2 regions of the Citricoccus sp. K5 genome follow, and region 2 is predicted to be linked to the other one. Evidence: predicted binding sites of a transcription regulator. Region 2 holds the regulator's gene; the other holds the start of a gene.
The links. The regulator HspR, encoded in region 2, represses chaperone genes until heat shock. The targets are predictions, from matches to a motif close to AAGTTGAGTCNNNNNGACTCAACTT.
Positions count from the first base shown of each region.

Region 1: BOSE125_RS15665 (ATP-dependent Clp protease ATP-binding subunit) is a predicted target of HspR. The motif match lies at 5,642-5,666, and genes of this name have one in related genera.

Region 1 is NZ_LR732817.1:3,482,208-3,498,265, forward strand. It holds gene BOSE125_RS15650 (ABC transporter permease) at 1-579, opposite strand, end outside; gene BOSE125_RS15655 (ABC transporter substrate-binding protein) at 630-1,649, opposite strand; gene BOSE125_RS15660 (amidohydrolase family protein) at 2,022-2,927, shown strand; gene BOSE125_RS15665 (ATP-dependent Clp protease ATP-binding subunit) at 3,026-5,611, opposite strand; gene BOSE125_RS15670 (DUF3592 domain-containing protein) at 5,751-6,365, opposite strand; gene BOSE125_RS15675 (cold-shock protein) at 6,774-6,977, shown strand; gene BOSE125_RS15680 (endonuclease NucS domain-containing protein) at 7,117-8,223, shown strand; gene BOSE125_RS15685 (OBAP family protein) at 8,250-9,002, opposite strand; gene BOSE125_RS15690 (hypothetical protein) at 9,245-9,562, shown strand; gene BOSE125_RS15695 (phosphodiester glycosidase family protein) at 9,638-11,287, shown strand; gene BOSE125_RS15700 (NAD(P)-dependent oxidoreductase) at 11,327-12,205, opposite strand; gene BOSE125_RS15705 (GntP family permease) at 12,250-13,662, opposite strand; gene BOSE125_RS15710 (GntR family transcriptional regulator) at 13,927-14,586, opposite strand; gene BOSE125_RS15715 (transketolase) at 14,909-15,745, shown strand; gene BOSE125_RS15720 (transketolase family protein) at 15,742-16,058, shown strand, end outside.
Region 2 is NZ_LR732817.1:2,576,903-2,592,960, reverse strand. It holds gene cls (cardiolipin synthase) at 1-680, shown strand, start outside; gene BOSE125_RS11600 (chorismate-binding protein) at 691-3,069, opposite strand; gene BOSE125_RS11595 (MarR family winged helix-turn-helix transcriptional regulator) at 3,066-3,563, opposite strand; gene BOSE125_RS11590 (MMPL family transporter) at 3,676-6,066, shown strand; gene BOSE125_RS11585 (Dps family protein) at 6,138-6,722, opposite strand; gene dnaK (molecular chaperone DnaK) at 7,154-9,046, shown strand; gene BOSE125_RS11575 (nucleotide exchange factor GrpE) at 9,193-9,900, shown strand; gene BOSE125_RS11570 (DnaJ C-terminal domain-containing protein) at 9,933-10,895, shown strand; gene BOSE125_RS18255 (heat shock protein transcriptional repressor HspR) at 10,892-11,512, shown strand; gene BOSE125_RS11560 (alpha/beta hydrolase) at 11,494-12,582, shown strand; gene BOSE125_RS11555 (BCCT family transporter) at 12,710-14,716, opposite strand; gene trmB (tRNA (guanosine(46)-N7)-methyltransferase TrmB) at 14,917-15,846, opposite strand; gene BOSE125_RS11545 (penicillin-binding transpeptidase domain-containing protein) at 15,896-16,058, opposite strand, start outside.

The DNA.
Region 1 (16,058 bases), 910 kb from region 2:
CACCTTGCGCATGAAGAGCCCCCCGCGGATCCGGAACGCCTGGGTGGTGTCCACGATCGAGGCACTCACGCTGCGGACACCGTGCTGGGTCTGCAGGATGATGATGAACACCACAGCGACGAAGACCAGCACCACCTTCACCTCGATGCCGCGCCCGAGGACCAGCAGGAGCACGGCAACGAGTGCGACGGCCGGGAACGCGCGGCCGAAGTCAACGAGGAACCGCACCGACAGCTCGGCGGCCACGAAGCGCCCCGTCAGGATTCCCAGGGGGATTCCCGCCACGATCCCGAAGGCCAGGCCAACGAGGGCGCCGGCGATAGTGTCTCCCAGGATCGACCAGAAGCTGGCCGACACCAGCGCCTGAGCCCATTCCGTGAGCACGGCGATCGGGCCGGGAAGGAGTGCGGCGGGGAGGATCCCCGTCAGGTGGATCAGGTACCAGAGGGCGATTCCTGCCACGAAGACCAGGATCCTCCAGGCGGTGATCCCGATCCCGCCCAGCCGCGGTTCCCTCGGCGTGCGAGTGCGAGTGCGAGCCGGGGCTCGGGCGGCGCGCTGGATGTCAGTCACGGTCACGTCGAAGACCTCTCATGATGTCGGGGCGGAGCGGTGGGCCAGCGGGCGGCTCAACGGGCTCCCTCCCAGACGATCTCCTCGTAGGTGAGATCCTCACGGAGGTCGCCCTCGTCCTTCATCACCTGGAGCAGGGTGTTCCACCCCTCCTCGTCGAACTCGACGTTGAGGGGCTCGAGCACCATGCGCTCATCGATGAAGGGAGCCGGGAGCTGGGTGTGATCGTGGTAGGCCTGCCGCACGGCCTCCTCGTTCTCATTGCCGTACTCGGTGCCCTTCTCGATCGCGTTGTGGAACCGCTCGAGGGCCTCCGGGTTCTTCTCGGCGAACTCCTTCGAGGCAACCCACAGCACCTGCGGGGCGTGGGGCAGGTACTCGCGCACTCCCGTGCCGACGCGAGTGAAGCCGCTGTCCACGGCGGAGAGGAGGAAGATGCTGAACGTGAAGACCGCATCCACCTGGCCCTTCGCCGCGGCCTCCACCAGGGCGTCGGTCGGCAGCGGCACGAACTCGACCGAGTCCGGGTCGACTCCGTTCTCCAGCAGGCCGGTCATGGTAGCCATGTGCGGCAGGCCGCCGAGCTCAGGGACGCCGATCTTCTTGCCCTCCAGATCGGTCCATTCCTTGATGTCGCTACCCGGCGGGACGACGACGCCGTCGGAGACCTCGCCCTCGTAGTCCGGGTCGGCTGACTTGGTGCCGGCCACCGCGACGACGGGCATGCCCTCGGCCACGGCCCGGATAACGGTGACGGCGTCGGTGGCCGCCACATCGAACTCGCCGGAGATCACGGAGGAGTTCGCGGCGGCTCCGCCCATGCCGGTGAGCTGCATTTCGCCGATGTCGAGTCCTTCTTCCTCGAAGAAGCCCTGCTCATCAGCGAGGACGGCGTTCTCGATGTTCACGCCGCCGCGGGCCACGGTCAGCGGGAGGACCTCCTCGGCAGCGCCACGGCTGCTCGCGGAATCACTGACGGGCTCTGATTCGGCGGATCCGCCGCAAGCGGTCAATCCGAACATGAGGGCGAGGGTGGTGATGGCGACAGCGGGTCGCAGGGTGCGTCGAAGTTCCATGTCATCTCCTGTGATGAACCTGGCCGAGAGGGCCGGGGAGGCGGGGGTGCCGATTCTCCTGGCCTCGGTGCACGCTGCAAATGAGATCCAGGTCACATCAGCATCTCCACTGCAGGACAATAGGGGAACGCGCTCTTGCTTATCGGTGACATCAGGCTCATCTATAGTGCTGGGGCCCAGGGGCCCGACGGGGGCACGGTCTGCCAGCAATCTTTCAGGCTCATTCGCGGAGATGTCAGGCTCGCTCGAAATGGTTGTCAACCATCCCGAGGGCGGCTACCGTCGGGTGACTCGGATCATATTCTGGTCACGGTCCCGCCACGGTTAGCGGTGGGGCACCAGACTGCACCAATCCGTTCAGGAGGATCACGGGTGACCGAATCTGAGAAGACCGCCGGCTGGCTGGACTGGGTGAAAGATCGGGGCGAGCCCGCTTTCACCCTCCCGGAGGGGGCAGTGGACGCCCATTGCCATGTGTTCGGCCCGGCCGCGGAGTTTCCCTTCTCGCCAGCGCGGAAGTATACGCCGTGCGATGCGAGTAAGGCCGACCTGCGGCACCTGAGGGAGCACCTGGGCGTCGCCCGGAACGTCATCGTCCAGGCGACCTGCCACGGACATGACAACGCCGCACTGCTGGATGCCCTGGACGACTTCGGGGACACCGCGCGCGGTGTGGTCTCCGTGGGTGCAGACGTGACGCTCGAAGAGCTGGCCGCCATGCACGAACGCGGAGTCCGCGGGGTGCGCTTCAACTTCGTCAAGCGACTGGTCCAGAGCCAGCCGTTCGAGGAACTCGCGCAGGTGGCGGACAAGATCCGTGACTTCGGCTGGCACATCGTCCTCTACTTCGAATCCGAGGACCTTCCCGGCCTCGAGGACACGTTCGCGGGCCTTGGCGTCCCGCTCGTCATCGACCACATGGGCCGCCCGGACGTCCGGAAGGGCGCGGACTCGGACGAGTTCTCCTCCTTCGTCCGTTTCGTCGAGCGGACCGACGCCTGGGTCAAGGTCAGCTGCCCCGAACGCCTCTCGGAAGCCGGTCCCTACGCGGTGGATGGGCAACGCGAGGTGTATGCCGACGTCGTCCCCTTCGCCCGCCGGGTGATGGCCGAGTTCCCGGAGCGGATCCTGTGGGGCACGGACTGGCCGCATCCGAACCTGCGTTCGCACATGCCGGACGACGCGCTGCTGCTGGGGTACATCCCACAGATCGCGCCGACCGAGTCGGAAAAGCAGGCCCTGCTGGTGACCAACCCGATGTCCCTGTATTGGGCCTAAAGAATCCGCCCGCATCGCTCCGTCATGAAAACAGGCCGGGGCGTTCGCTGACGAAGGTCAACGAACGCCCCGACCTCGTAACGCATGCCTGCAACCACTCAGGCCGCCAGTGCCTCCGGCACCTGAGCCCTCACCGGCTGCACCACCAACTGCCCGTCGGTCACGGTCACCCGCACCGCATCACCGTCGGTCACCGCCTCGGAGACCAGCAGATCGGCCACCCGGTCGTCGAGTTCACGCTGAATGACTCGGCGCAGCGGGCGGGCGCCGTAGGCCGGCTCGTAGCCGGCCTCGGCGATCCAGTCCCGGGCCGCGTCGTCCACCTCCAGGGCGATGCCCTGGGCAGCGAGCCGCTGCTCGGAATCGGCCAATTGCAAGCCCACGATCTGACGCAGTTCCGCAGCGGACAGCGGCGAGAACAGCACGGTGTCGTCGATCCGGTTGAGGAACTCCGGCCGCATGAACTCCTTGACCCGTCCCATCACCTTCTGACGGAGGTCCCGCTGCGCGGCCTCGGCATCCGCCGAGACGAAGCCCAGCGGGGCGCCGCCGGAGGACATGAACTCGGAGCCGAGGTTCGAGGTCATGATCAGCACCGTGTTGCGGAAGTCCACGGTGCGGCCCTGGCCGTCGGTGAGGCGGCCGTCGTCGAGCACCTGCAGCAGCAGATTGAACACGTCCGGGTGGGCCTTCTCGATCTCGTCGAGCAGGATCACCGAGTACGGGCGGCGGCGCACCCGCTCGGTCAGCTGCCCGGCCTCGTCATAGCCCACGTAGCCCGGAGGGGCGCCGACCAGACGGGAGACCGTGTGGCGCTCGCCGAACTCGGACATGTCGAACCGGACCATTGCGTCCTCGTCGTCGAACAGCGAGCCCGCCAGGGCCTTGGCCAGCTCGGTCTTGCCGACGCCGGTGGGGCCCAGGAACAGGAAGCTGCCGACCGGGCGGGACGGATCGGCCATCCCGGTCCGGGAGCGGCGGATGGACTTCGCGATCGCGGCGACCGCATCGTCCTGGCCGACCAGCCGGGCATGGAGTTCGTCCTCCAGCCGCGCCAGGCGGGACTTCTCGGCCTCCGTCATCCGGGCGGCCGGGATGCCGGTGGCACGGGAGACCATCTCGGCGATCGCGTCCTCATCCACCACGGCCTCCGCGCGGGAAGCCGCGCCTTGCTCCTGCATGGCAGAGGCCTCGGCCAGCTGCTCGCTGATGCGGGCGACCTCGTCCCGCAGCTCGGTGGCACGCTCGTAGTCCTCCGCGTTGACCGCCGAGTTCTTCTCGGCCTCCAACTCTGCGAGCTGGGACCGCAGTGCGTCCGTGTCCACGGCCGGGCCGGCGTCGTGCTTCGGGCCGCGCTTCAGGGACAGCCGCGCCCCAGCCTGGTCGATGAGATCAATGGCCTTGTCCGGCAGGAACCGGTCGGTGATGTACCGGTCAGAGAGCACGACGGCGGCGCGCAGCGCCTCGTCCGTGTACGTCACCTGGTGGTGGTCCGCGTAGCGATCGGCCAGGCCGGTCAGGATCTGCACGGCGTCCTCCACGGAGGGCTCGCCGACGTTGACTGGCTGGAAGCGACGCTCCAGGGCGGCGTCCTTCTCGATGGTGCGGTACTCCTTCAGCGTGGTGGCGCCGACCATGTGCAGGTCGCCGCGGGCCAGGCGGGGCTTGAGGATGTTGCCGGCGTCCATGCCGCCGGACTCCCCGGAGCCGCCGGTGCCGACGATGGTGTGCAGCTCGTCGATGAAGACGATGGTGCTGCTGTCCTCGGCGAGCTCGTCCATGGCACCGGTGAGCCGTTCCTCGAAGTCACCGCGGTAACGGGTGCCCGCGACCATGCCGGCCAGGTCCAGGGCGATGACGCGGCGGTCCTGCAGTTGGGCGGGCACCTCGCCGTCGGCGATGGCCTGGGCCAAGCCCTCCACGATGGCGGTCTTGCCGACGCCGGCCTCGCCGATCAGCACCGGGTTGTTCTTGGTGCGGCGGGCCAGCACCTCGATGGTCTGCTCGACCTCGTCGGTCCGCCCGATCACCGGATCCAGCCGGCCGGCCTTCGCCTCAGCGGTCAGGTCCCGGCCGAACTTCTCCAGGACGGAGGCCTCGGAATCCTGACCCGACGGCTGCTGGCCGGCCTGGCCCTGCAGCTGTTGCTGCTGCTGTTGCTGGGCGGCGGACTGCAGGGACTGTGGGGTGACGCCCGCCTGGGTCAGGAGCTGTCCGGCGGGGGAGTCGTGGTTCAGCACGAACGCGAAGAACACGTGCTCCGGGTCGATGTAGGTGGAACCGAATCCGCGGGCCACCTGGTAGCCGTCCAACAGCACCTTCTGGGCGGAAGCGTTCAGGGACGCGGTGGAGCTGGCGTCCTTCCGCTCGCTCGGGGCCGGCAGGCGGTCGTCGACGGCGGCGATGAGGGCCTGCGGGTCGGCGCCGGACTGGCGCACCGCGGCGGCGGCTGGGTCCTCGCCCAGCATGGTGCGCAGGATGTGCAGCGCGTCGACGTCGGACTGGCCGCGTTCGGCGGCGAAGGTCGCGGCGGTGGCCAGTGCGTCATGGGTCCGCTTGCTCAGAAGGCGGGTGAGGTCGACGGGGCGTCCCTGCCGACCGACCCGCTGACCCTGGAGGTAGCGGGTGACAAAGTCGTCAAAGGAGTCGCCGTTGGAACCGGCGGGGCCGAAGAATGCGGGCAAAGTGTCCTCCCTGAGGGGTGTTTCCAGCGATAGTTGAGTGTGTTCAACTCAAGTAACGACGAGTGACGTCAGAATGTTCCCGAATCCCGCCTCGGGATGCAAGAAACATGAGCGCACCTGGCTCAAGAAGGTCGAATGCTCAGAGTTTGCGGGCCTCACGCACGTTGCGCGCGCCGGCGAGGAACAGCACCAGGGGCAGGATCAGGAGGACGCCGGTGATGATCATGATGATGATGACTCCCCGTGGCAGGGAATCGGCATCCGCCTCTTTGTACTCATGGACGAGGACGAATCGCTCGGGCTCCTCGGGGTCGGCATAGACCATCAGTTCCTGCCCTTGAGTCCAGGCCGGCTCCGGATACCTGTCCGGGGAGCGGCGGATCTTCGTGCTCGAGGATGCGGTGATCTCCTCGCGCATCTCCTGACCGCCCACGGTGTAATCCAGCACCGAGGTTGAACGGGTGGTGTAGGCCCGCCCGGACCTGCGCACCTGTTCCGACGTGTGCTCCACCGTCACGGGGCCAACCACGCCGGTCGTCTGCACCCCCGTCGATTTCAGCTGGTTGTACTCGATCTGTTCTCCGTACTGCGCCGACGCGAGGATGGCCCCGCCGGCGATCATGATCATGGCCAGGGCTACAGCGATCCAGCGAAAGACTCCCGTCCTGCGGGCGATGCGCTCGCTGTCCCAGCCGGGGGCGAAGTACCCGTTCCCCTGACCGTCATTGGTGTACCAACGCGTGGTGTTGCTCATCTCTAAGGCGAAGCGGCTCGTCGAGACGTTGGGCGATCTCGTCCATCCCTCGGGAGGAACGAAGGGGGCCGAGGTGTCTCCAGTCGGAGCCGGCTCGGGCCCCTGATTCTTGGTTCGTGCGATCACGGATTTGAGTGTAAATCCCAGGTGGGGCGATGAATTCCCGGAGTGCCAGAGGGGCTCGTTCTGTGTGGCCGAGGCAGTCGACGGACCCCGTGGTTCCCAGAAGTGCTTTGATGCCGTACAGTTGCTTGCAGAAGTAGTTGTAGTAGATGCAGTAAGTCCGTCACCACTGCGGACCGGACGGCCTTCGGGTCGGATGGGGCGCTGGGGAAGCGGTATGTACACACCGCTTCGCCCCCGCTGGAAAAACTGGCGGGTTTAGCACCCTAAAGAAAAGAGGCCACCATGGCCACCGGTACAGTCAAGTGGTTCAACGCTGAAAAGGGCTTTGGTTTCATTGCCCCGGACGACAACTCCGCTGACATCTTCGTGCACTTCTCCGCCATCGACGGCGGCGGCTTCCGCGAACTTCAGGAGAACCAGAAGGTCGAGTTCGAGGCGACTCAGGGCGACAAGGGCATGCAGGCCTCGTCGGTCCGCCCCCTCTGATCTGATCAGACTCTAAAACGGCCGCTCACCCTCCGGGGTGGGCGGCCGTTTTGCTGTCCGCAGTGTGTTGGGCAAATACTGCCCGCAGCTCGGCTCTTGAAATCTACCGACGTCGAGCGAATGTGGTGAAGCCAAGCAGATGGCTGTCGAAATGGGAATCTGGCGCATCAACGGCGGCAAGCCGAGGAAGCTCAATAGCACTGTCATGCCATCGGAACGGCAGCTCGAGGAACTGCTCGAGCACGACTCAACGCTTTTGGGGGAGCCCCTCCTCATCATCGGACGGCAAGTGAAGACTCCCTATGGAAAGTTCATCGATCTGCTGGCGATTGACGCCGACGGCCACCTCCACGTTCTGGAGTTAAAGCGCGACCGGACGCCCCGGGACGTCGTGGCTCAGGCGCTGGACTACGGCTCGTGGTGTGCGACTCTCTCGACCGACGAAGTCGTGGTGATCGCCAATGACTACTTGAACGTCCCCTTCGAGGAGGCTTTCGAGGATGTCTTCCAGGCGACTCGCCCCGACGTGCTCAATGAGGATCTCCAGTTGACCATCGTGGCCAGCGAACTGGACGCATCCTCTGAGCGAATCGTCACTTACCTGCGCGACTTCGGGGTGCCGATCAACGCAGTCTTTTTCGCCTATCTGGAAGAGGATGACCGCTCCTACTTAGCACGAACATGGCTGGCTGCATCGGAGGAAACGACGGTGGCTCCTGTGGGCGCTCGTGCGCGCAAGGCACGACGTGCCTCCTGGAACGGCGTGGACTGGTTCGTCTCGTTCGGCGAAGGCGACTATCAGCCTGGACGCAGTTGGGAGGATGGCCGCAGGTACGGATTCGTCAGTGCGGGTGGAGGGGCATGGTACTCACGTACCTTGCGGAACGTCCCTGTGGGCGCCCGGGTCAACGCGTATATCCCCAAACAGGGGTATGTGGGTGTCGGAACCGTTGTGGGCGAGGCCGTCCGATTCGACGAAGCCACCGTGATGATGAACGGGCAGAGCATGAAACTCGCCGACCACAAGCTGGTCGGCAACTACCACTACGCGGTAAACGGCATGTCCGAGTCCGACGACGAGGCCGAATGGATCCTGCCGGTCGAGTGGATTGACACGCGCCCTAAGGAGGGTGCCTTCTGGCGCAAGGGAATGTTCGCGAACCAAAACAGTGCCGGTCGTTTGAGGCAGGAGTACACCCTGGATCTCATCGCCCAGGAGTTCAGAATCTCCGCCGATGACTACTGACCATCCTGGTCTGCGCGACGATTCGGCTACCGCTTGAAGTCCATCTCCTCCAGCCGGGTCTGCACGGTTCGGCCGCTCTCCCAGAGGTTGGCGCCCGGGGCGACCTCCGGCATCGGGATGTCAGCGCGGCTGGCTCGCTTGTGCGAGGTGGAGATGCCGAGGCGGCGGTCCCTCTTGCGGATGAGCTCCTCATCGGCCTGCCCGTCCTCGGTCAGCCCCATCATCAGCTGCGGGATGCCGTAGGGGAATTCATCGCGATCGTACTGCCACGTGTGGAACGTCTTGCCGTAGGTGGTGACGAGGTCGGTGAAGTAGGCGTGCTCGGCCAGCTCCGGGACGCCGGGGGCGGCGAGTACGCCGGATTTCACCTCGTAGTGGTGGCTGTGCCAGAGCCGCTTCTCGTCCTCCGGCAGGCTGAGGAAGCGCTCCTCGGTGGTGATGTACTCGATGCCGATCAGCCGGGCATCGGGCGCGTTTCTATCGAAGATCACGCACTGGTGCAGGTCGTGGCGCAGGTGGATGCAGAAGTGTGAGGCCTCCACCTGCCGACCCATCTCGTCGGCGTACATGTGGAGGCCGTTGAGGTAGGTGCTCATGGCCTCCAGCGGGTATTTCGGCTGGATCAGGCCGGAGGCCAGATCCAGCGCACGGTGTTTCAGGGGGTGGCCTTGGCCGACCTTGGCGGCGGTGACCACCTTGCGGCCGACGGCGGCACTGACGGCAACTCCGAGTCCGGCGGCGAAGCCGAGACCCATTGATTTCACAGGTGTAGGTCCCATGGTGCCACCGTAGTGACCAGGACGCTGGAGCACACGGGTTCACTGCGCATTCGCCGTGGCCGTGACCGGACGGCGTCGGATGTCCGGAGGCCAGGGCGGCGATCTCGTGCGAGTCACGCCGCAGGCTGACTCAGTTGTGACGGGCAGCTCGATCCGTCCTCCGTGGACGCCACCGCGGCCCTGCTCTCGGGTGCCCTGAACGAGGACGTGCAAACCCGCGGCCGACGGGACATGATGGAGCTATGGCTGACCACGACTTCATCATTCCCGCAGACCTGGCACGCGCCGCCCGTGCCCTGACCCAGGTGTCCTACTCCGTGGTGGCCAAGGCTGCTGGCCTGGAACCCGGCGATCTGCGGGCCTACGAGCGGGGCCACGGCACGCTCAATGCGGACGAGAGCCACCGGCTGCGCATGGCCCTGGAAGGGTTCGGCGCCCAGTTCATCGCTGAGGACGATCACGCAGGTTACGGCGTCCGCCAGAAGTTCAACAGCGTGAAGGCCAAGCGCCTGGAGACGTGGGAGGGCGAAGGCGGGCCCGCCTACGAGGACGACATCTGAACACTCGGCGACAGCTCGGCGAATTGACCCCAGTCACGGCCCGCGGCCGCTGCTGGGCAGGTCAGCATGGACACCGTGACTACCTCAACTCGCCGCACCGCCACCCGTACCCTGACCATCACCGCGCTCTCCTGCGCCCTGCTGACCGGCGGCACCGTGGCCGGGCCCGTCGCCGCCACCTCTGAGTCTTCCGCGGTCACCGCCGTCACCGCGGACGTCTCGGCCGCCGAGCGGGAGCCGACGGCCGGCGTCGGGACCTTCCGATCTGCGGGCACCGAGCAGCGCTTGGCCCGCGGTGTCACCCACGAGTCCTTCACGCTCGGGAATCCTGATGCGAAATACACCTGGACCGTGCAGGTGACGCTGCCATCTGGCCAGGAGCGTGTGCGGGATTCGCAGGTCTCCAGCCGGAGCGCGGCCCGCCGCGTGGCCGCCGAACTACGGGAGGCGGGCCTGGATGCCCGCGCAGAGGCCGTGGTGGCCGACCAGCTGGCCGACTCCGGCGGCTACCTAGGCCACCGTGTCCGAGTGGGGGCATTCCCCACCGAGGCTGAGGCTGAGGCGGCCCGATCCGAACTGACGGCCCTCGGGTATTCCGGCGGTACCTGGTACGAGGGCTGGGACGGCGATCAGCCGTCAAGCGGCCACCGCAGCGGTCCCGTCAACGTGGACGTCGTGACCGTCGACCCGCGCCGCTTCCAGGGGGAGGTGACCGGCACCTTCGGCGAGGACATCGAGCGGACCGAAACTACCTCGGAGTTGGCCGACGGTGCCCTGGCCGACGTCAATGCCGGGTTCTTCGTCTACGGGGAGCAGCACGGCGCCCCCGGAGACCCCGCCGGCGCAGCGGCGTACAACGGGGAGATTCTCAGTGAGGCCGTGGGGGACCGTCCCAACCTGGTGATCGATCACCGCAGCGGCCGCGCCTCCATCCAGCGCCTCACCTGGGAGGGCCGCGTCTCCTCAGGCCGAGAGGGGCTGGACCTGGACGGCATCAATCGCGTGCCCGGCAAGATCCGCAACTGCGGCGGCACCGATGACCTGCCCACGGAGGCCCCGAAACATGATGTCACCTGCACTGATGCCGATGAGATCGTCGTGTTCACCGAGGAGTACGGGACGACCACGCCGGAAGGGGACGGTATGGAGGTCGTCGTCGATCACCGCGGCCGGGTCCAGGAGGTCAACCAGGAGCGGGGCACCGAACTGACTGACGGGCAGTACTCCATCCAGGCCATCGGCGAGGACACCGCGGATCTGGACGAGTTTGCCACCGAGGCTCGGCGGATCAAGCTCACCAACGAATACCTCGACGAGCGCGGCGAGAAACTGCGTATGACCCCGCACACCCAGGTGCTCAACGGGGGCCCGAACCTACTGACGGACGGTGAGCGGAACATCACGGCAGCCCGTGACGGCATGGTCCATGCCGACAACCCGGGCCAGTTCTACGGCTGGACGCACCAGCGCAATCCGCGCACCATCGCCGGGGTCGACGGCCGGGGCCAGCTCGTGCTCATCACTGCCGACGGCCGGCAGGCCGACTCCGTGGGATTGAGCATCTCCGAGGCGGCGGACCTCTCCGAGCGGCTGGGGCTGGTGGACGCCATCAATCTCGACGGCGGCGGGTCCACCGCCATGGTCGTGGACGGCGAGCTGGAGAACTCGCCTTCTGGCGGTGCGGAGCGTGCCGTGGGCGATGCCATCGTGATCCGGAAGCGGTGACCTGGAGACCTGCTGGGAAGGAGTCTTCCGGCCTAGCGTCTATCCCCGGCGGTAGGTCTGGATGACCTGCGAGTCATCTTTTCGGTCCCAACCGGACTTCTGAGCGGCCCGGTACTTCGCCTGTGCTGCCGTGATCATCGGTGCATCGAATCCCAGATCGTCAGCGATCTCCTTCACCAAGGTCGAGTCCTTGACGAAGATGCCGATCGTGCTGGTCACCTCTGCCTCGAGGCCCTGGAGCATGCGCGGGCCACGTTCGGAGAGCATCCACGATGCGCCTGCGCCGCCGGCCACGGCGGAGAAGACCTTCTCCGGGTCCAACCCCAGCTCCTCTGCCAGGGCCAGGGCCTCGGCTGCCGCGACGATGTGCACGGAACAGAGCAGTTGGTTGACCGCCTTGTAGGACTGCCCCTGGCCGATCTCTGCACCGCAGTCGATCACTGTTCCCAGGGCGTCGAGAACCGGCCGGATCTCCTCGACCACTGATCGTGGGCCGGAGGCGAACAAGCGCAGGTCCCCGGTGATGGCCCGAGCGACGCCGCCGGTGACGGGGACATCCACCACGCGCACGGACGGCGGCGCCTCGTCCGCCACGTCCTGCACGGCGCGGGGCCCCACGGTGCTCATCACCAGCAGGACCGCACCATCTCGCATGCGCCCGAGGACGCCGTCGTCGCCCAACGCCGCTGTCCGCAGTTGATCGGGCGTGGCAACCATGCACACCACGACGTCGGCCTCGGCCGCAGAGTCCGGCGCCGGTTCCACGCTCAGACCCTGGACGGCCGCCTCCTCACGTCGGGCGGCGGACGGATCGACTCCGGTGACCTCGAACCCCGCGGCGAGAAGTTGCCGGGCCATGGGCAATCCGATGGCGCCAATGCCGATGAACGTGATGCGGAGCGGGGAAGCGGAGGGCATGGGGACTCCTGGGGAATGGTGTGGATTGGGGGGCGGAGGAGCGATCAGAGGAAGAGCTCGAGCAGCAGGCAGACGGCCAGGCCGATGACAGCGAAGATGGACTGCGCCAGGGTGTAGATCTTGAAGGTTCCCTTGGTGGTGAAACCGAGCATCTGCTTGAAGATCCAGAACGTGTTGTCGGTGACGTGTGCGCCGAAGGCCGCGCCGGTTCCGGCGGCCAACAGGATCAAGATGGCCGGTGCATCGATGGATCCCATGATGGGCGCGAGCAGGGCTGCCGCGGTGATGGCAGCTACTGATGCCGATCCCTGAGCCATCCGCAGGATGGCGGCCACGGTCCACGTCAACAGGACCGGAATCGCCGCATTGGCCTGGAACAGGGTCGCCAGCATGTCGCCGATGCCTACCTCCGTGATCACCTGTCCGAGAGATCCGGCCACGCCCGTGAAGAGCAGGATCGAGCCAGAGGTCTGGGCTCCCTTGGTGATCAGCTCGTCGATGCCGTCACGCTTGACGGTGGGGATTGCCAGGATGATGCCGATGAGCAATCCCACGAGCAGGGCGACCACGGGACTTCCGAGGAATCCGAGGAGGGGGATGTCCTGACCGAGGATGCCAGTGACGGTATCCAGGACGATGAGCAGGATGGGCACGATGACCGGAAGCATGGCGATGAGCAGGGGAATCTGCCGTGTCCGGGTCTCCACGGCTACGGAGCCGGCCTGAATGTCCGTGGCTTCGGCGACGTCGCCCGCGTCATGGCTCATGAGGCGGGTGCGCTCCTCTTCGAGGGACTCGCCGAAGATGGAGTCGTCGAAATGGGGATCCAGATCCGTGGCCGGATTGAAGATCTTCCGCATCAGCAGGTCGTGAAGGAAGATGCTGGAAATGATGAAGAAGATCCCCAGGGGAATGCCCCAGATCAGCATGGTGCCGAAGTCCACGCCCAGAGGGCCGGCAACGGCGACCGCGGCGACGCCGGGGACCACGATCAGCAGGCCGACCTCGAGCCCGATGGCCAAGGATCCGGCCAGGGTCGCGAGACTCTTGCCGGTCCGCTTGGCGATCGTGCCGGCCATGGGCGCCAGGATCACCAGGGCCACATCGAAGTAGATCGACGGGAAGACGATGCCCGACGTCAAACCCAACACATAGGGCGACTTCTTGGGACCGACGAGTTTGAGCAGACCGTCCACCACTCGTTGCATCGTGCCGGTGGCAGACAACGTGGTGCCGATCATGACGCCGAAGCCGATGATCAGTCCCACTTCAGCCATGAGATTGCCGAAGCCGACATTGACGGCCTCGACGGATTCAGTGAAACCGAGGCCGGCCGCGACACCGAGGTACAGCGCCCCAGCCACGATCGACACGACAGGGTTGATCTTCGCCCAGACGATCATCAGAACGATGCCGATGACAGCGATGGCGAGATGGACGAGGACGGCAATGTCCATGTCTTCTCCGTAACGGTAACGCCGGTGAGGGCCGGCAAGCGGACGCTGGTCGAGTGGTTGACGGTTAACCGTCAACGGAACTAGTCGTGAAGTGTGTCACAGCGAATACCGGGTGCGCAAGGGCGCGGCGGAAGAAGGACGGAGCGTCGGGATGCGCGGCACAAGACGGCCTGCGGAGGTGCGCGTGGGGGATGGCGCAACGGGTGGGGAGGCCGGAGCGGGGAGGGGAGAGGCCAGGCGGCCGGCGTCATCGCCCCGGGTGGATCAGGAGACGAGGTTGGCGGCAGCCTCGTCCATGTGGGCAAGGATGTGGTCCGCCGCCGCCGCTGCATCCCCGGCGGCGATGACATCCGCAATGGCGGCGTGCCGGTCGACCCGCATGTTCCCTACGGCGCGATCCGTGCCGGCCCACATGAAGGACATGCGTATCGACCCCTCCAAGGCTGTCCACGAGTGCAGCAGCACGGCGTTGTCGGTGAGCTGGCACAGGATGCGGTGGAAGTTCAGGTCGGCCTCGATGCGCTCCTCGAGTGTGGAGCCCACTGCACTCTCCATTGCCTGGACGGCGGCACGGAGGGCGTCGACGGCCGCCTCTCGATGGCTGGCCTGGCTCAGGATCCTGACCGCCAGGGATTCCAGGGCGGCTCGGACGGCGAAGATGTCCAGGATCTCCTTGGTGTCCAGGCTTCGGACGGACAGTCGGCCGCGCTCGCCGGCGGTGATCAGCCCTTCCTGCTGCAGTTGTCGCATGGCCTCCCTCAGGGTGCCGCGGCTGATCTGCAGCTGTTCGGAGATGTCCTTCTCGACCAAGTGGGTCCCCGGCTGCAGTTGCCCGGTGGTGATGGCCTTGCGCAGTGCGGACAAAGCCTGCTGTCGCAGGTTCGTCTTGGCCAGGCCGGTCAGGGCCGCGGTCGGGATGCTCATCGGGAGGTCCTTAGCAGAATCGTGGACACGGGTGCAGGGTGGAACGTCCTGGCCGGCATGGTGCTGGCCAGGCGCGCGACCTGTTGGTCCCCGATCATACGTGGCGGTTAACCGTCGACGCGGTGCCTGCGCGCTGTGTGCCGGAAGCGGCAAGACCCTGTCTTGTGGCGAACGGAGTGACGTGATTCACTGTTAACCGTCAACATTGAACTTGGCGTGGCGGCTGCGTGGTCCAGCATCGGCCGCCTCTCCGTCCAGCGTCCGTGTCAGGACCACAGCATTCGAGGTGAAGCTCTTGCCATCAACCACAGAACCGGAGCCGGTGGAGATTGAACGACTTCAACGGATCAAGGAGGCTGCCTTCCGGATCCGCACCAACGCCCTGATCCAGGGCGAAGTCCAGGGCCAGGGGTATATCGGCCAGGCCCTGGACATCGCCGACGTACTCGCCGTGCTCTACGCCGATCAGCTCCACCTGCGTCCAGAAGAGCCGGAGTGGGAGGGGCGGGACCGCTGCCTGCTGTCCATCGGTCACTATGCGATCGCGCTGTATGCCGCCCTGGCCGAGGCCAAGTTCTTCCCGGTGGAGGAACTGGAGACCTATGCCACGGACGATTCCCGCCTGCCGATGTCCGCCATGGCCTCGTATACCCCAGGGGTGGAGATCTCCGGTGGATCTCTCGGTCACGGTCTGGTGATCGCCAACGGCGTGGCCCTGGGGCTGAAGCGCAAGGACAATCCTGCTTTCGTCTACAACATCCTCTCCGACGGGGAGCTCAACGAGGGTTCAACCTGGGAGGCTGCCGCTGTGGCTGCCCACCACGAGCTGGACAACCTGATTGCGATCGTCGACTTCAATGACCAGCAGGCTGACGGAAAGAGCCAGTCCATGCTGGGTATGGAGCCCATCGAGGACAAGTTTCAGGCATTTGGGTGGGAGACCCGCCGCGTGGATGGCAACGACGTCGCGGCCGTCCTTGCCGCCTTGGAAGAACTCCGCGGCTGGGAGGGGACCCAGCCCCGGTGCCTGGTGGTCAACACCAAGCTCGGCAAGGGTGTCGACTTCCTGGAGGAGCGGGAGAAGCTGCACTTCATGACGGTCGCCGCAGACGAATGGAAGACCGCCCACGAACGACTGAAGGAGTCATCCCAGGCATGAATACCCTCTCGAATTCTCCCGCGGCGGCCCCGAAGAAGCGGCTGACGTCCGATGCCATGAGCGCTTCCCTCGCCAAGGAGGGGCAGCGGGTCACCGCCGCCCCTCTCGGCCACGCCCTGGTGGCCTTGGCTGAGCAGGATGAGCGGATCCTGGGCCTGTCGGCCGATCTGGCCAAGTACACCGACCTGCATATCCTGCGTGATGCCATGCCTGATCGCTTCTATCAGATCGGCATGGCTGAGCAGGCCCTCTTGGGGGCGGCGGCAGGCCTGGCCATGGAGGGGTTCGTCCCATTCGCCTCGACCTACTCGGT
Region 2 (16,058 bases):
GCCGCATCACCGGCCCCGTGGTCGCCTCACTCGACGTGGTGTTCGTGACCGACTGGTTCGCCGAGACCGGAGACGAGCTCGAAGGTCGATTCCGCGAACCCGACCCGGCTGAGCTGGAGGTGGACGACGGCAGCATCGCCCAGGTCATCCCCTCCGGCCCCGGATTCTCCAATGAGAACAACCTGCGCGTGTTCAACCATCTGTTCTACTCCGCCCGGGATCGCCTCGTGGTGGTCTCGCCGTACCTGGTGCCGGACGACTCGATGCTCTACGCCCTGACCACCGCGGCCCAGCGCGGGGTGGACGTGGAGCTGTTCGTCTGCCGCAAGGCGGACCAGTTCATGGTCCACCACGCCCAGCAGTCCTACTACGACGCCCTGTTGAAGGCCGGCATCCGGATCTTCCGCTATCCGGACCCCAATGTGCTGCACGCCAAGCTGTTCACCGTGGACAACGACGTGGCGGTCTTCGGCTCCTCCAACATGGACATGCGCTCCTTCTCCCTGAACATGGAGGTCTCGGTGCTGACCGTGGGCTCCGAGACGGTGGAGGCGCTGCAACCCGTGATCGAGGACTACCGGGCCGTGTCCGAGGAGCTGACCCTGGCGGAATGGCAGGCCCGGCCGCGGGCCCAGCGTTGGGTGGACAACGTGTTCCGCCTGACCTCCGCCCTGCAGTGACCCGTCCCGGTCAGGCGTCCGGGAAGGCCGAGCCGAGCACCCGGAGCACGCCGTGGGCCTTGGTGCGCACCTCGTCCCATTCCTCCTCCGGTACGGAGTCCGAGGTGATCGCCCCGCCCACGCCAAGCGAGAGGTGCGTGCGCCCGGTGTCCCGCACGGCCGACGCCGGCCCTGCCGACTCCACCGGTTCCCCCGCTGCAGACGGCGCCGGCACCGCGACCAGCGTGCGGATCAGTACGTTCAGGTCGGCCGCGCCATCGGCGGAGAGATAGCCGGCCACCCCGGAGTACACCCCGCGCGGCCCCGCCTCGAGGTCCTCGAGGATGTCCATGGTGGAGATCTTCGGGGCGCCCGTCATCGACCCGGGCGGGAAGGCCGCGGCGAGCGCATCGGCCCGCGGCACTCCGGGCTGCAGCTGGGCGGTCACCGTGGAGACCATCTGGTGCACCGTCGGGTACGACTCGATCGCGCACACCCGCGTGGTCGCCAGTGTCCCCGGCCGGGCGAACCGCGAGAGGTCGTTACGGGCCAGGTCCGTGATCATGATGTTCTCGGCCCGGTCCTTGGGGGAGGAGGCCAGCTCCTCGGCCAGCGCGCGGTCCTTGTCCGGCGTGGCCCCGCGCGGGCGCGTTCCCTTGATCGGCTCCGTCACCAGCCAGCCTCCCGCCGCACTCGAGGAGACCGAGAGGAACCGCTCGGGGCTGGTGGAGAGGATCTGTACCGGCCCGCCCCCGGTCTGAGTCCCGCTGCCCGTCTCGGCTCCGCGCCCGACGCCGGCCCTGGCCACCTGGGCGCGCAGGTACAGGGTGAACGGGGCCCGGTTCGCCTCGGCGAGCCGCCGGTAGGTGGACCAGCCGTCGAAGGCGTCCACCGTGGACTCCAGGGCCGTGGTCAGGCAGACCTCGTAGGTGTTCCCCTCGTGGATCTGCTGCTGGGCCGCCCGGATCTTGGTGAGGTATTCCTCACGGGTGTCCCGCACGGTGAAGACCGGGGGAGTGGCGGGTGCTGCGGCGGCCCGGCCCTCCGCGCGGTCGGCCGGCTCCCCCTCCGAACGCTCAGCCGACAGCCCGTCCGGGAGCCCCTGCGACAGCCCCTCGCGCAATCCATCCGTCACCCGGTCCGCCCACTCGGGCCCGCCCGGATCGTCGGCAGACCAGAAGAGGGTGGTGGTGCCGGCCATGTGGTCCACGCTGGCGCCCCGCTCCGGGTGGAACAGCAGTGCCTCGGGTACGGCCGGCGCCGCCTCGTCGGCGGCCGCGGCCAGCGTTGCCGCCCCGTCCGGGGAACCGGCCTCGCGCTTGATGCCGTAGCCGATCCAGCCCATCCAGCCGGGCTGGAAAGGACTGTCCGCAGGACCGGAGTCGCCCGGATGGCCTACACCACCCGCACGGCCGGGGGTGCCGGGCGCTCCCAGGCCTGCCGGGCCGGCGTCGTGCCCTGCCGCGGGGTGCCCGGTGCTGGGGCCGCCAGGCCAGACGGTGGCCAGCCACGGGAAGAACGCACCGGGGCGCCGCAGGGTGAGCAGGCCGGAGGAGACGGTGGTGACGCCGCTCGTGTGGGTCGCGACGGTCGAGGAATCGGTGGCCAGGCCGATGAGGGAGTGCCGGCTGCGCTCCGGTGCGGGCGTCACGTCCCGGTCCGAACTCTCCAGCAGCAGGGCGGTCGCGGCGTCCGGGCCGCCCATGGCGGCGAAGAGCGCCCTCGGCTCGGCGGCGGTGGCCAGGGTGCGGCGTTCCCACTGGGGCGGGCCGGGCGCCGGCACGAGGGCGAGCGCTGCCTCCCAGCCGGGCAGGGAGCGCAGGCCCTCCACCAGGTCGGCCGCGGCCCGCGGCGTGGGTCCGTGGCCGTTGAGGGTCAGCCAGGCCGCCTCCGCCACCTCGTCCCCGGCCAGGTAGGCGTCCTCCTGCGCGGCCCACCGCTCCCAGTGTGCGGCGAAGGTCTCGCCGTCACGCCGCAGCGCGCGCCGCTGGCGCTCGCCGTCATCCATGGCCACCCAGGCCACGGCATCCAGGTGCGGACGGGCGTTCCGGTTCCCCGCCCCCACGCCTTCGAGGATCACGACGTCGGCCGGCGGAGTGACATCCGCGCGTCCCGGCGCATCGGCTGTCCAGTCCCACCAGGTCCACTGCGCGGTGCGGCCCTGGGCTAGCGGGGCGACGACCTCGTGGACGTAGGTGTCCAGGGAGTCGGCGAGGCCGTCCCAACCGGGATAGATGGAGTCCAGGTGGAAGACGGCCACCTCCAGGTGGGGCCGCAACACGGCTGCCGTCTCCACGGCGAGGGAGGTCTTGCCTGCGCCGGAGCGGCCATCGATCGCCAGCAGGAGGGGAGCTCGCAGGCGTCCTCCCGCGGCCTCCGTGCGGGGTTCGGAACCAGCGGTGGATGTCATGACTGGACGTGGGGAGGTGGAGGGGCCGCCTGGGCCTCGAAGGAGTCGAGGGCCTCGGTGGCCGCCGCCAGGACTTCGATGGCGGTCTGCATCTGCTCCGGTGTGAATCCGGACAGGCGGTCGGTCATGGTGCGGGCCATCGGCATGAAGATCTTCCGGCCGTCCACGGCGGCGGTGTCCGTGTGGGAGATGCTGACCCGGCGCCGGTCCGTGGTGGAGGGGGTGCGCTGGGCGTGGCCGTTGGCGACCAGGCGGTCCACGAGGGCCGTGGTGGAGGCCGAGGTGAGGCTCAGCATCCGCCCGAGATCGGTGGGGCTGGTGTTCAGGCCGGCCGCCTGCCGTTGCATGAGGATGGTCAGGGCGCGCAGGTCGGTGCGGTGCAGGCCGCTGCGGTGGCCGGCGGCATCGACGGTCCGGTCCGCCACCTCGGCATACCGGCGCAAGGCATGGATCAACTGAAAGAGCTCGGCGGACTCCTGGCCGGACTGCGACATGGGCCCTCCTTCCGCCGGTGTCTGACGCTCCAGTCTACTGAGCGGCAGTGACCAGGAGATAACTCGAGAGCAGGTATCTCGATCATCGAGTGAATGAGGTAGCGTAGTGCCCATGCCAGAGAACCCCCGACATCGGGCCGAGCCCGAAGCCGCCGACATCCAGCCGGGCCATCAGTCAGACCTCCAGTCAGATCGTCGGCCTGATCACCGCGCCGAGACCCGGCCAGAGAACCGGCCGGACCGCCGTTCGGGTCAGGAGAAGAAGCGTCCCTGGGGCACGGTGTGGATCCGGGTGGTGGCCGCGTCCGTCCTGGTCCTGGCCTGGTTGGCCGGCACCGGCCTGGGTGGACCGACCTTCGGCAAGCTCGGGGAGGTCTCCTCCAATGACCAGTCCACGTTCCTGCCGGCCTCCGCCGAATCCACGCAGGCCGGGGAATGGGTCTCCCGGTTCACGGACAGTGAGCAGATCCCCGCCCTCGTGGTCCTCGGGCTGCCGGACGGGCAGGCGCTCGCCGAAGGTGCCGAGTCTGCCGGTGAGATGCAGGCGCTGGCCGGATTCGGTGAGGAACTCGGCGCGGTGGAGGGCGTGGACCAGGTCATCGGCCCGGTGCCCTCGGAGGATCGGGAGGCCGTGCAGTACATCGCCCTGGTCAACACGGAGTCGGCCGAGTCGGATGCGGTGGTCGAGGACTTGCGGGCCGTGGCCGCCAACTCCCAGGCGGACCTGACCGGTGCCGGCAATGGGGGTCTGGACGGAGCCGAGATCCACGTGGCCGGGCCCGCCGGACTTGCTGCCGACCTGGCTGGTGCGTTCGCCGGCATTGACGGGATCCTGCTGGCCGTGGCCCTCAGCGTGGTGTTCGTGATCCTGGTGCTGGTCTACCGCTCCGTACTGCTGCCCCTGCTGGTGCTGTTCAACTCCGTGGCGGCCCTGTGCGTGGCCATCCTCGCGATCTACTGGATGGCCGCTGAGGGGTGGATCGCTTTGAACGGCCAGTCGCAGGGGATTCTCTCGATCCTCGTGATCGGCGCCGCCACGGACTACTCCCTGCTGATGGTGGCCCGCTACCGGGAGGAGCTGCGCGTCCGGACGAAGGTGGCCACGGCGGTGCGGAACGCCTGGAAGGGTTCCTTCGAGCCCATCACCGCCTCGGCGGCCACGGTGGCGATTGCCCTGTTGTGCCTGCTCTTCTCGGACCTCAACTCGAACCGGTCCCTCGGCCCGATCGCGGCCTCGGGCATCGTCCTGGCCTGGGCGGCATCACTGTCCTTCCTGCCGGCGGTGCTCTACCTCGTGGGACGTGCGGCCTTCTGGCCCTCAATTCCCCGGCCGGGCACCGTGTCCCGCAAGGACGCCCGATTCCGCCAGCCCGTCGATGCCGCCGGCACGCCGATCCGCGGACTGGAGTCCAACCACGGGGTGTGGACCAGGATCGGCGCCCTGGTGGCCCGCCGTCCCCGCGCCGTGTGGATGGTCACCGCCGCGGTGCTGCTGGTCGGAGCGGCGGGCATCACCCAGCTCCAGGCCAGTGGCGTCCCGCAGACCGAAGTCCTGCTGGGCGAGAGTGACGGCAAGGCCGGGCAGGTGGTGCTCGAAGACCACTTCGACGCCGGCACCGGTGCCCCGGCCACGATCATCGCCCCCGCAGACCGTGCGGACGAGGTCCTCGAGGACGTCCAGACCACGGACGGCGTCGCCTCCGCCTACCTCACCGCCGAAGGCGGCGGCCCGGCAGGACCTGCAGGCGAAACCGCAGGCGCCCCGGAGGGGGCCGGACAGGGCGGTCCGCCGGCCGAGCCGCTCGAGGTCGACGGCCGCGTCTACCTGCAGGCGACCCTCGCGGATGCCGCGGACTCCATGGAGGCCGAGCAGACCGTCGTCGCGCTCCGGGAGGGCCTGCACGCCGTGGACCCGGGAATCCTGGTGGGCGGGACCACCGCCACCAACCTGGACACCAACACCACGGCGCAGGCCGACGTGCGGACCATCATCCCGCTCGTGCTGATCGTGGTGCTGGTCATCCTCATGGTGCTGTTGCGCTCCGTCATCGCGCCGGTCCTGCTGGTGCTGGCCACCGTGCTCAGCTTCGGTACCGCCATCGGCGTCTCGGCGCTGGTGTTCAACCACGTGCTGGGCTTCTCGGGAGCAGATCCCACCGTGCCGCTCTACGGTTTCGTGTTCCTCGTGGCGCTCGGCGTGGACTACACGATCTTCCTCATGACCAGGGCCCGGGAGGAGGCGTTCTCCCTCGGCACCCGGGCCGGGGTGCTCAAGGCCCTGACGGTGACCGGTGGCGTCATCACCTCGGCCGGGGTCGTGCTGGCGGCCACCTTCGCAGCGCTCGTGGTCATCCCGCTGATGTTCATGGTGCAACTGGCGTTCATCGTGGCCTTCGGCGTCCTGCTGGACACCTTCCTGGTCCGCTCACTCGTGGTTCCGGCGCTCACGTATGACATCGGGCCGAAGGTCTGGTGGCCCTCCAAGCTGGCCAGGACCAGGTGAAACAGCAGGGCCCCGTCATCATGATGACGGGGCCCTGCTATGTCCCACGCGGTCTCTGTGCCACGCGGTGATCAGGACTTCTTGGCAGCACCCTGCTTGGCCGCACTCTTCTCCGTGGTGGCGCCCGCCGTGCTCAGCTCGCCGGCGGCGTTGGTGAGGAAGGAGCGCAGGAACCACTGGAACTGCTCCAGGTCCCCGGTCTGTCCGATGAGGATGTCCTCGGTGATCGGGTCCAGCTTGCCGGTCTCGTCGATGGCGTTGCGGTGGTCGGCGATCACGCCGTCGTAGACCTGGTCCAGCGCGGCGATGTGCTCAATGGTGTCCGCCCGGCCCAGGGAGTAGTCATCCCAGGTCCGCTCAGCCACCAGCGCGCCAGGGGTGCCCCCGGGGGATACCCCGAGCGTGGCGATGCGCTCGGCGATGACGTCGACGGCGGCGCGGACCTCGTCGATCTGGGGGTCGAGCATCTCGTGGACGCCGATGAAGTTCGGACCGACCACGTTCCAATGGGCGTGCTTGAGCGTCAGCTGAAGGTCGTTGAGGGCATGGAGACGCATCTGGAGGATTTCGGCGACGCGGTGCCCGTCCTCGATCTCCAGACCGGGCACGGTGTACTTGGCCTGGGCGTCCTTGGCCTTGCTGTTTTTCGCTGCCATCGTGACTCCTTTCGTGCGGCGCCGACTGTCGGTACTGCATTGCGCCGCTGTGTCGATGCCCTCACTCAAACACCCCGTTAACTTGCCCGCAAGGCAACGAAGCCTCACCTTCGTTAATGTGACTTACTCAAAACAGGCCCGGGGTCAGCCGTGACGCTCCTCAAATGCCACCGCCGGGTGTGGGCGAAGGGCCTCCGTGGGCCCGCCGGGAATGAAAGCCGGAAACCTGTGGTTGTCCACATCGAAGGCAAAGTTGAGTCAGGGTGACTCAAGGCAGATTGACAGAGACCTCCTGGGCATGAAACCTTGAGTCTTGAACGCTCAGGTGACTGGATGGCGGGGAAGCCCGCAGGCCCCGGCCGTCAGTCCGGCACCATGCGGCGTCCGGCTCTTGCAGCCCTCGAATCGTCCGTCAAGGAAAGGAACCGCCCATGTCCCGTGCAGTGGGAATCGACCTCGGCACCACCAACTCTGTCGTCTCCGTCCTGGAGGGTGGCGACCCCGTCGTCATCGCCAATGCCGAAGGCTCCCGGACCACCCCGTCCGTCGTCGCCTTCTCGAAGTCCGGCGAGGTCCTCGTCGGTGAGATCGCCAAGCGCCAGGCCGTGAACAACCCCGAGCGCACCCTCGCCTCCGTCAAGCGCCACATGGGCACTGACTGGAGCACCGAGATGGATGGCAAGAAGTACACCGCGCAGGAGATCTCCGCGCGCACCCTGATGAAGCTCAAGCACGACGCCGAGGACTACCTGGGCGAGAAGGTCACCGACGCGGTCATCACCGTGCCGGCCTACTTCAACGACGCTGAGCGTCAGGCCACCAAGGAGGCCGGCGAGATCGCCGGACTCAAGGTCTCCCGCATCATCAACGAGCCGACGGCTGCCGCGCTGGCCTACGGCCTGGAGAAGGGCAAGGAGGATGAGCTCATCCTGGTCTTCGACCTCGGCGGCGGCACCTTCGATGTCTCCCTGCTCGAGGTGGGCAAGGATGAGGATGACTTCTCCACCATCCAGGTCCGCTCCACCTCCGGTGACAACCGCCTCGGCGGCGACGACTGGGATCAGCGGGTCGTCGACTGGCTGCTGACCCAGGCCAAGTCCAAGGGTGCCGACCTGTCCAAGGACAAGATCGCCCTGCAGCGTCTGAAGGAAGCGGCGGAGCAGGCCAAGAAGGAACTGTCCTCCGCCACTTCCACCAACATCTCGCTGCAGTACCTGTCCGTGACCGCGGACGGGCCGGTGCACCTGGACGAGCACCTGTCCCGTGCCAAGTTCCAGGACCTGACCAAGGACCTGCTCGAGCGCACCCGCAAGCCGTTCGAGGACGTCATCAAGGAAGCCGGCGTGTCCGTCAAGGACATCGACCACGTGGTCCTCGTCGGCGGTTCCACCCGTATGCCGGCCGTGGCGGAGCTCGTCACCGAGATGACCGGCGGTCAGGAGCCGAACAAGGGCGTCAACCCGGACGAGGTCGTGGCCGTGGGCGCTGCCCTGCAGGCCGGTGTGCTCGCCGGTGAGCGCAAGGACGTGCTGCTGATCGACGTCACCCCGCTGTCTCTGGGCATCGAGACCAAGGGTGGCGTGATGACCAAGCTCATCGAGCGCAACACCGCGATCCCGACCAAGCGGTCGGAGACCTTCACGACCGCCGAGGACAACCAGCCCTCCGTGTCCATCCAGGTCTTCCAGGGCGAGCGCGAGTTCACCCGGGACAACAAGCCGCTGGGCACCTTCGAGCTGACCGGGATCGCCCCGGCCCCGCGTGGCATGCCGCAGGTCGAGGTCACCTTCGACATCGACGCCAACGGCATCGTCCACGTCTCCGCGAAGGACAAGGGCACCGGCACCGAGCAGTCCATGACCATCACCGGCGGCACCTCGCTGTCCGATGACGACATCGACCGCATGGTGAAGGACGCCGAGGCCCACGCCGCGGAGGACAAGGAGCGCCGCGAGGCCGCCGACCGCCGCAACCAGGCCGAGCAGACCGCGTACTCCGTGGACAAGCTGCTCGCGGACAACGGGGACAAGCTGCCCGAGGACATCAAGACCGAGGTCCAGGCCGACGTCGACGCCCTCAAGGCCGCCCTGGAGAAGCCGGCCGGTGGAGAGAGCGACGATGAGGTGAAGGCCGCCTACGAGAAGCTGCAGGCGTCCCAGACCAAGATCGGTGAGGCTCTGTACGCCTCCCAGGCCTCAGAAGCCGGCGCTGCCGGGGCCGAGGGTGCCTCCGGTGCCGACTCCGGCACGGCCGGCGAGGACGAGGACATCGTCGACGCCGAGGTCGTGGACGAGGAGGAGCCGAAGGACGGCGAGTCCAAGTAAGGCCCGTCCAACGTCGTTGATCCCTAGCTGATACCGGCCCGTCGTCCGACGGCGGGCCACCGGACCCGGGCCGGTCGGCCCCTGTCCCTGCACCGTCAGGGCAGGGCCGGCCGGCCCCGGGGCTACCGGAGGAAAGGACCCAGACCATGCCGAACCACGGTAATGAAGAAGACCGCGAGCGCGAGGAGCCGGTGAGCTTCCAGGACAAGCGCCGGATCGACCCGATGACCGGGAAGGTCCGCGAACCGGCGGGCCAGCCCGCCGACGCCGCTGAAGAACGAACCAACACTGACCAGGACGCCGGCTCCGGTGCGGCGGATGCGGACGGAGACGCGCTCTCCCAGGCCGAGCAGATCCTCAACAGCGTCGCTGACGCCTCGGACGAAGGTGTCACCGGCGCCCAGGACCCGGAGCTGGCCGGCGCGACGGCCCGCGAGGAGGAGCTGCGCAACGACCTGTTGCGCGTCCAGGCCGAGTTCGTGAACTACAAGCGCCGCGTGGACCGGGACCGGGACGTGTCCAAGGACAACGCCATCCAGTCCGTCCTGACGGCCCTGCTGCCCGTGCTGGACGACCTGGACGCGGCGCGCGCCGCGGGGGACCTCACCGAGGGCCCGTTCGCCGCGATCGCCACCAAGTTCAGCACGGTGCTCACCGGCTTCGGGCTGGAGCGGCAGGACCAGGAATCCCTGGTCGGCCAGCCGTTCGATCCGACCCGCCATGAGGCCATGCTGCGTCAGCCGAGCCAGGAGATCCCGGAGGAGCACGTCGTCCAGGTCTTCCGCAACGGCTACCTCCGCGGTGAGCGCGTCCTGCGCGCGGCCCAGGTGATGGTCTCCGCCGGCGAAGGCTGACCAGACCTCCGTCAGACAGGAAAGGAGGCACCATGGCCTCACAGGATTGGGTGGACAAGGACTTCTACGCCGTCCTCGGTGTCTCCAAGGACGCCTCGGAAGCGGACATCAAGAAGGCCTACCGGAAGCTGGCCCGCAAGTACCATCCGGACCAGAATCCCGGTGACGATGCCGCCGAGAAGAAGTTCAAGGAGGTCACGGAGGCCAACTCCGTGCTCTCCGACCCGGAGGAGCGTCAGCAGTATGACGCGATCCGGGCGATGGGGTCCGGGGCGCGGTTCTCCGCGCCCGGTTCCGGCGCGGGCGGCCCTGCCGGCGGCGGTTTCGAGGATATGTTCGGCGGACTGTTCAACCCCGGCGCCGGCCGCGGACGTTCCGGGCCGACCACCGGGGACATCCCGCCTGAGTTCGCCGATCTGTTCGGTGGCTTCGGCGGCCCTCCGACCAAGGGCGCGGATCGCACCGCCAGTACGAGCATCTCCTTCGCCGGCGCCATGCGTGGCACCACCATCTCCCTGCGTGCGGCGGACGGCGAGGTCATCGACGTCCGGATTCCCGCCGGCATCAAGGACGGCCAGAAGGTCCGCTCGCGTGGCAAGGGCTCGCCCGGGGCCGCTGGCGCCGGTGACCTGATCGTCACTGTCAGCGTGAAGGACCACCCGTTCTTCCACCGCGACGGGAACAACCTGCGCGTTCAGGTGCCCATCTCCTTCAACGAGGCTGCCCTCGGCGCCACGATCGAGGTGCCTACGCTGGACGGCTCCGTGAAGGTCAAGGTTCCCGCCGGCTCATCCTCTGGGCGCGTGCTGCGCGTCAAGGGCCGCGGCGTGAAGTCCGCCAAGGGCTCGACGCCGGCCGGAGACCTCCTGGTCGAGCTCCAGGTCGAGGTGCCCACCGCTCTGTCCGATGACGCCCGTGCCGCCGTGGAGGCCTTCGCCGCCGCGACCACGGGACACCATCCGAGGACGGGGCTGGCGGACAAGGCCCGGCTGTGACCACGTTCTGGGAGGAGCCGATCTACGTCATCTCGGTGGCAGCCGAGCTGGCGGACATGCATCCGCAGACCCTGCGCCAGTATGACCGGATCGGACTGGTGGTCCCGCGGCGCCAGGGTGGCCGGCAGCGCCGCTATTCGCGTCAGGACGTGGACCGCCTCCGCACCATCCAGCAGCTCAGCCGGGACGGCGTCTCCCTGGAGGGCATCCGCCGGATCGTGGAGTTGCAGGGCGAGGTCGAGCAGTTGCAGAACACCGTGGCGGAGCTCGCCGGGCAGATCCAGGCGTTCCACGCCTACGCCCGCTACCCCCGCGTGTTCACCGCCGGAGCCACCGGGGACGTGACCAGTACCTTCGACGCCGGCTCGGAGGGATCGCGGCACGCCTCCCGAGCCCGGGACAAGGAGACGGCGGCCACCATCGAGCGCGCCCGCCGGGCCGCCCGATGGCGCCGTCCGGCCGCGGCTCTGTCCGCCGCTCCCGGCATCTTCGAGATCACCGCCGGCTCCGGCCCCGCCTCTGGGATCACCGCCGGGAACCGGGACTACCCCGCCGAGGGATCGGAACCGCGTCCTGGCACGACGTCCACGGTGCGGATATGGAAACGCCAGGGCTGAGGCCGGAGCAACCGGCGGAGCCTGCTGAGCCGGTCGCGCCTGACGGGCCGGTCACGCCTGACAAGCCGCACACGCCTGACAAACAGGTCGCGCCGGTTGCTCGCCGGGACATCTGGGACGCCGCCGAGCGGGATGCCACTCGGGCCCGCCTCCGGGCGGACATGCGCCGCCGCCAGAGCCTGGGCCCGCGCCAGAGATCCGCCCTGGACGGTCTGGTGCACGCCCTGAAACCGGGCTCCATGGACCGCTCCTACCCCGAGCGGCATCTGCTGGCCTATGACCTCGGCACCACCCTGCGACCGGCCGCCGCCGCCATCGCCGTGGGGGAGCCGTCCACCGCCAGCCATCTGACCTGGCAGGTCTCCGGCATGGGGATCTTCGTGCACACCGCCATGTGGGGGGCCGTCCGGGAGGCCGGCCAATTGTGGGCCGCCCAGCGGGAGGCAGGGGCACCACGGCCGTGCGTGGTGGCCTGGCTCGGCTATCACCCGCCCGGCCCCTGGGGCGTGCTGTCCGGACAGTCCGCCCTGCGCGGCGGCGCCCGGCTGGCACGTCACCTGGACGGCTGGTTCGACTACCGCGAGCGGCTCGCTTCGGGCTCCGCCCCCGCCGTTGAGACCGGGTCGTCGGCGCTCCCGCACACTGCCGTGGAAGCCCATTCCTACGGGAGCGTGGTGGCCGCGCGGGCCCTGCAGATCCTGCAGCGCCGCGAGCCGCCGCGCAGGCTGGACGCGCTGGTGGTGTCCGGCGTGGTGGGCCTGCCCCGTGATCTGGCGGGGGACCCGGGGAAGCTGGGGCTGACGGCCGAGCACATCTACCTCGCCCTGGCGGAGACCGATTACCTGTCCCGGCTAGGGCGGCTGCTCTCGCGGAGGCCACCCTGGACCCGGTTCACGCCGCTCCAGGTCGGGGCAGATGACTCGCGTGGTCTCGCCGGCGTGATCGGGCACAACACATCGCGGCATCGGCCTGATTCCGGTCCGCTTCACCGCGGCTTCGGCTACCGGGACGTGGGAACCACGTCGCTGTACCGCATCGCCCGTGCGACGGCGGGTCTGCCCCTCGACTGAGTCTCGACTCGTCCGGGTGCTACCGGAAGACAAGAACGCCCCGTTCTCCGCCGGTAGCCGGCGGAGAACGGGGCGCTTCGCACTGGCTGACTGTCTCAGTGGCAGTCAGGGCAGGGCAGTGCCGGTGTCAGCTGGTGGACGTTCCCTGGCCCGGCCGGCGGCCCTGGGCACCGGGGTCCGGGGCCTGGTCCTGGCTGGATACCTCGTCAGCGCTGGCGTCAGCGGTGGTGCTGGCCGTGGTGGCGAGGTGCTCGGTGCCTTCCGGCGTCCAGCCGTCGGCGTAGGTGCCGGTCTCATAGTCGTAGTCGACCGGCTGACCCTCCTCGTCGGTGCGCTGGTACCACTCGGTGACCTGATCTGAGGTGGAGTCGAAGTCGGCACCGGCGCCGCGGCCCTCGGGGGCCTCGCGCACGGAGAGCTCGAAGTCGTCGCCGTGCTCCTCGATGCCGCGGCGCACGGCATTGTTGATGGCCGTCTTGGCGTAGTCGCGGCGGATGGCCTCGGGGTCCGTGGACAGGTCCCGCAGGAACGCCACGACCATCAGCAACAGGATGACGGAGAACGGCAGGGCGATCAGGATGGTCAGGTTCTGCAGCGCTGTCAGCACGGTCTCGCCGCCGGCCAGCAGCATGACCACGGCGATGCCCATCATGCACAGGCCCCAGAAGATGACCACGAGCTTGTTGGGCTCCGGATTGCCGCGGGAGGACATGGTGCCCATCACCACGGACGCCGAGTCCGCCGAGGTGATGAAGAAGATGGCCAGCACCACGATCACGACGACCGGGGTGATCTGGGCCAGCGGCAACTGGGCGAACAGGGAGAACAGCAGCGACTCCGCGGAGGCCTCGCCGTCCATCCCCTCCACCCCGTTGCGGTTCATCCAGATGGCGGCCCCGCCGAAGACGGTGAAGGCAAACACCAGGATGGAGGTCGGCACGCCCATCACCACCACCACGAACTCGCGCAGGGTGCGCCCGCGGGAGATGCGGGCGATGAACACACCCACGAACGGGGTCCAGGCGATCCACCAGGCCCAGTAGAACGCCGTCCAGAAGGACTGGAACTCCACGGTGTCCGCGCCCCAGGACAGCGACTTGCCCATCATGGAGAACATCTCGTCCGCGTACTCCATCACCCCGGAGGGCAGCAGGTTCAGTAGGAACAGGGTGGGCCCGGCGATGAACACGAACAGGATCAGGCCCAGGGTCATCAGGATGTTGATGTTGGACAGGTAGCGGATGCCACGGGCCACGCCGGACACGGCGCTGACGATGAAGGCCATCGTCAGGATCCCGATGATGATGATGAGCCCGTTGTTGCCCAGCGCGCCGGCGCCGGCGACGATCTGGACGCCCTCGCCGATCTGGATGGCGGCCAGGCCGAGTGTGGCCGCGGTGCCGAACAGGGTGGCGATGATGGCGAAGATGTCCACCACCTTGCCCGCGAGGCCGTCTGTGTGGCGGGCGCCGAACAGGGTGCGGAACACCGAGCTGATCAGCGGCACGCGGCCGCGGCGGTAGGAGGCGTAGGCGATGGCGCCGCCCACCAGGGCGTACATGGCCCAGGCGTGCAGGCCCCAGTGGAAGTGCGACTGTGCCATGGCCTGGTGTAGGGCGGAGTCCGTGCCGGCGGCCACGGTGTCCGGCGGAGGCGCGAGGTAGTGGGACAGGGGCTCGGACGGGCCGAAGAAGAAGATCCCGACGCCGATCCCCGCGCCGAACATCATGGCCACCCACGAGAACCGCGAGAACTCGGGTTCCTCGTCATCACGGCCCAACCGGATCTTGCCGAAACGGCTGAAGCCGATGTAGAGCATGGCGCCGAGGGATACGATCGCGGTGATGTTCAGCAGCCAGCCGGCATTGGTCATGGACCAGCCGAAGGCCGCCGTGGAGACCTCGGACACGGACTCCGGCGCCATCACGCCCCACGCCACGAACGCGACGATCAGCAGTCCCGTGACACCGAAGACGACCTTGTCCAGGCCGAAGCGGTTGCGCTGCTCGTCCACGCCGATGCCTGGCACCAGGCCGGGGTGGATGTCGTGCGGGTACATCCCGACGGCGCCGGACGTCTCCAGCGGACTCTTCGGCAGACCGGGTGTGGCAGAGGAGGGGGTGGTGTCGGGCACCGGGGTCCCTTCGATTGTGACCCGCCCAGGGTAACGCGCAGACCGGACCTGCCGGGCGCTTCGCTGGCGCCCTGGGGGAGGCCGGTGGATGATTCGGCCTCCCAGTATCCCTGTCCGATGGTTCTGGCGCAAAAGCGGGGGCGCCGGAGCGGTGCCTCGGAGCGATCTGCCGAAGGCTCTACTCCGGTGCGGGCAGGCGGCTAGAGACGGAGGTACGTGAGATCGAACACGAGCCGTCCCGCGCGCAGTGCCTTGTTCTCGAAACTGGTCAGCGGGCGGCCCTCGAACCGGGGCGCCCAGCCACCCTCGTGGTCCACGGGGTCTTCCAGGCCGGCCCCTGTACTCGCCTCGCTGACCCCGGCACGAGCCGAGCCGGTGCGGGGTGCGAGGGGTTGTGCCCCGACCTCCAGTTCCCTGCCCTCCAGCCGGACCCTGGTCAACGGTGAGTCCTCGCCGGTGGCGCGGCCCGGATGGGCGTTGGCCAACTGCGGGTGGGCCTCCATGGCCGCGCGCATGTGCACGGCGTAACTGGACCAGTCCGTAGCCAGGCGCAGCACGCCGCCCGGGGCCAGGACCCGGGCCACGCGGTCGGCGAAGGCGGGGCTGACGAGGCGGCGCTTGTGGTGGCGGGTCTTGTGCCACGGATCCGGGAAGAACACCCAGATCTCCTGCACCGAGCCGGCTGGTAGCAGACGGTCCAGGACCTCGGGGGCGTTCGCCTGGACACCGCGGACGTTCTCCAGACCCTCGTCCTCCACGCGCACGAGCAGGGCGGCGAGACCGGGGGTGTAGACCTCCACCGAGATGAAGTCCCACTCCGGGTGGTCGATCGCCCCCTGGGCCGTGGACTCCCCGAGGCCGGAGCCGATGTCCACCACGAGCGGGGCGGTGCGGCCGAAGACCTGGTCCCAGTGGATGTCCGTGCCCTCGGCCACGGACGTGGTGGCGCGGTCCCGGGGCACCTCCACGATGAACTTGCCGTGGGAACGATCCCACGTCTTCTGGCGGCGCGGGTTCAACCGCTCGCCGCGGCGCACGAAGGACACCGGCTCGGTGCGGTAGAGCTCCGGATCGGGTCGATTGTTGTGCCCGTGGGCGTGCTGCGCGGGGGCTGGATGTTCGCTGGTCATGAGGACTTCAAGGGTACCGGGAGATCAGTGGGGGGAGCTGGTCAGCGGTTCACCCCTCTGAGGGGATGATCTCCTCCACGGCGGTCAGGAAGTCCCGGACCACCGGACCGTTGTCATGGCCGCCGCCGAGCCCCTCGTTGAAGAACAGGGCCACCGCCAGGTCACCGTGGACCGCGACCAGCCAGGTGTGGGCCAGGTCCTCACCATCGGCG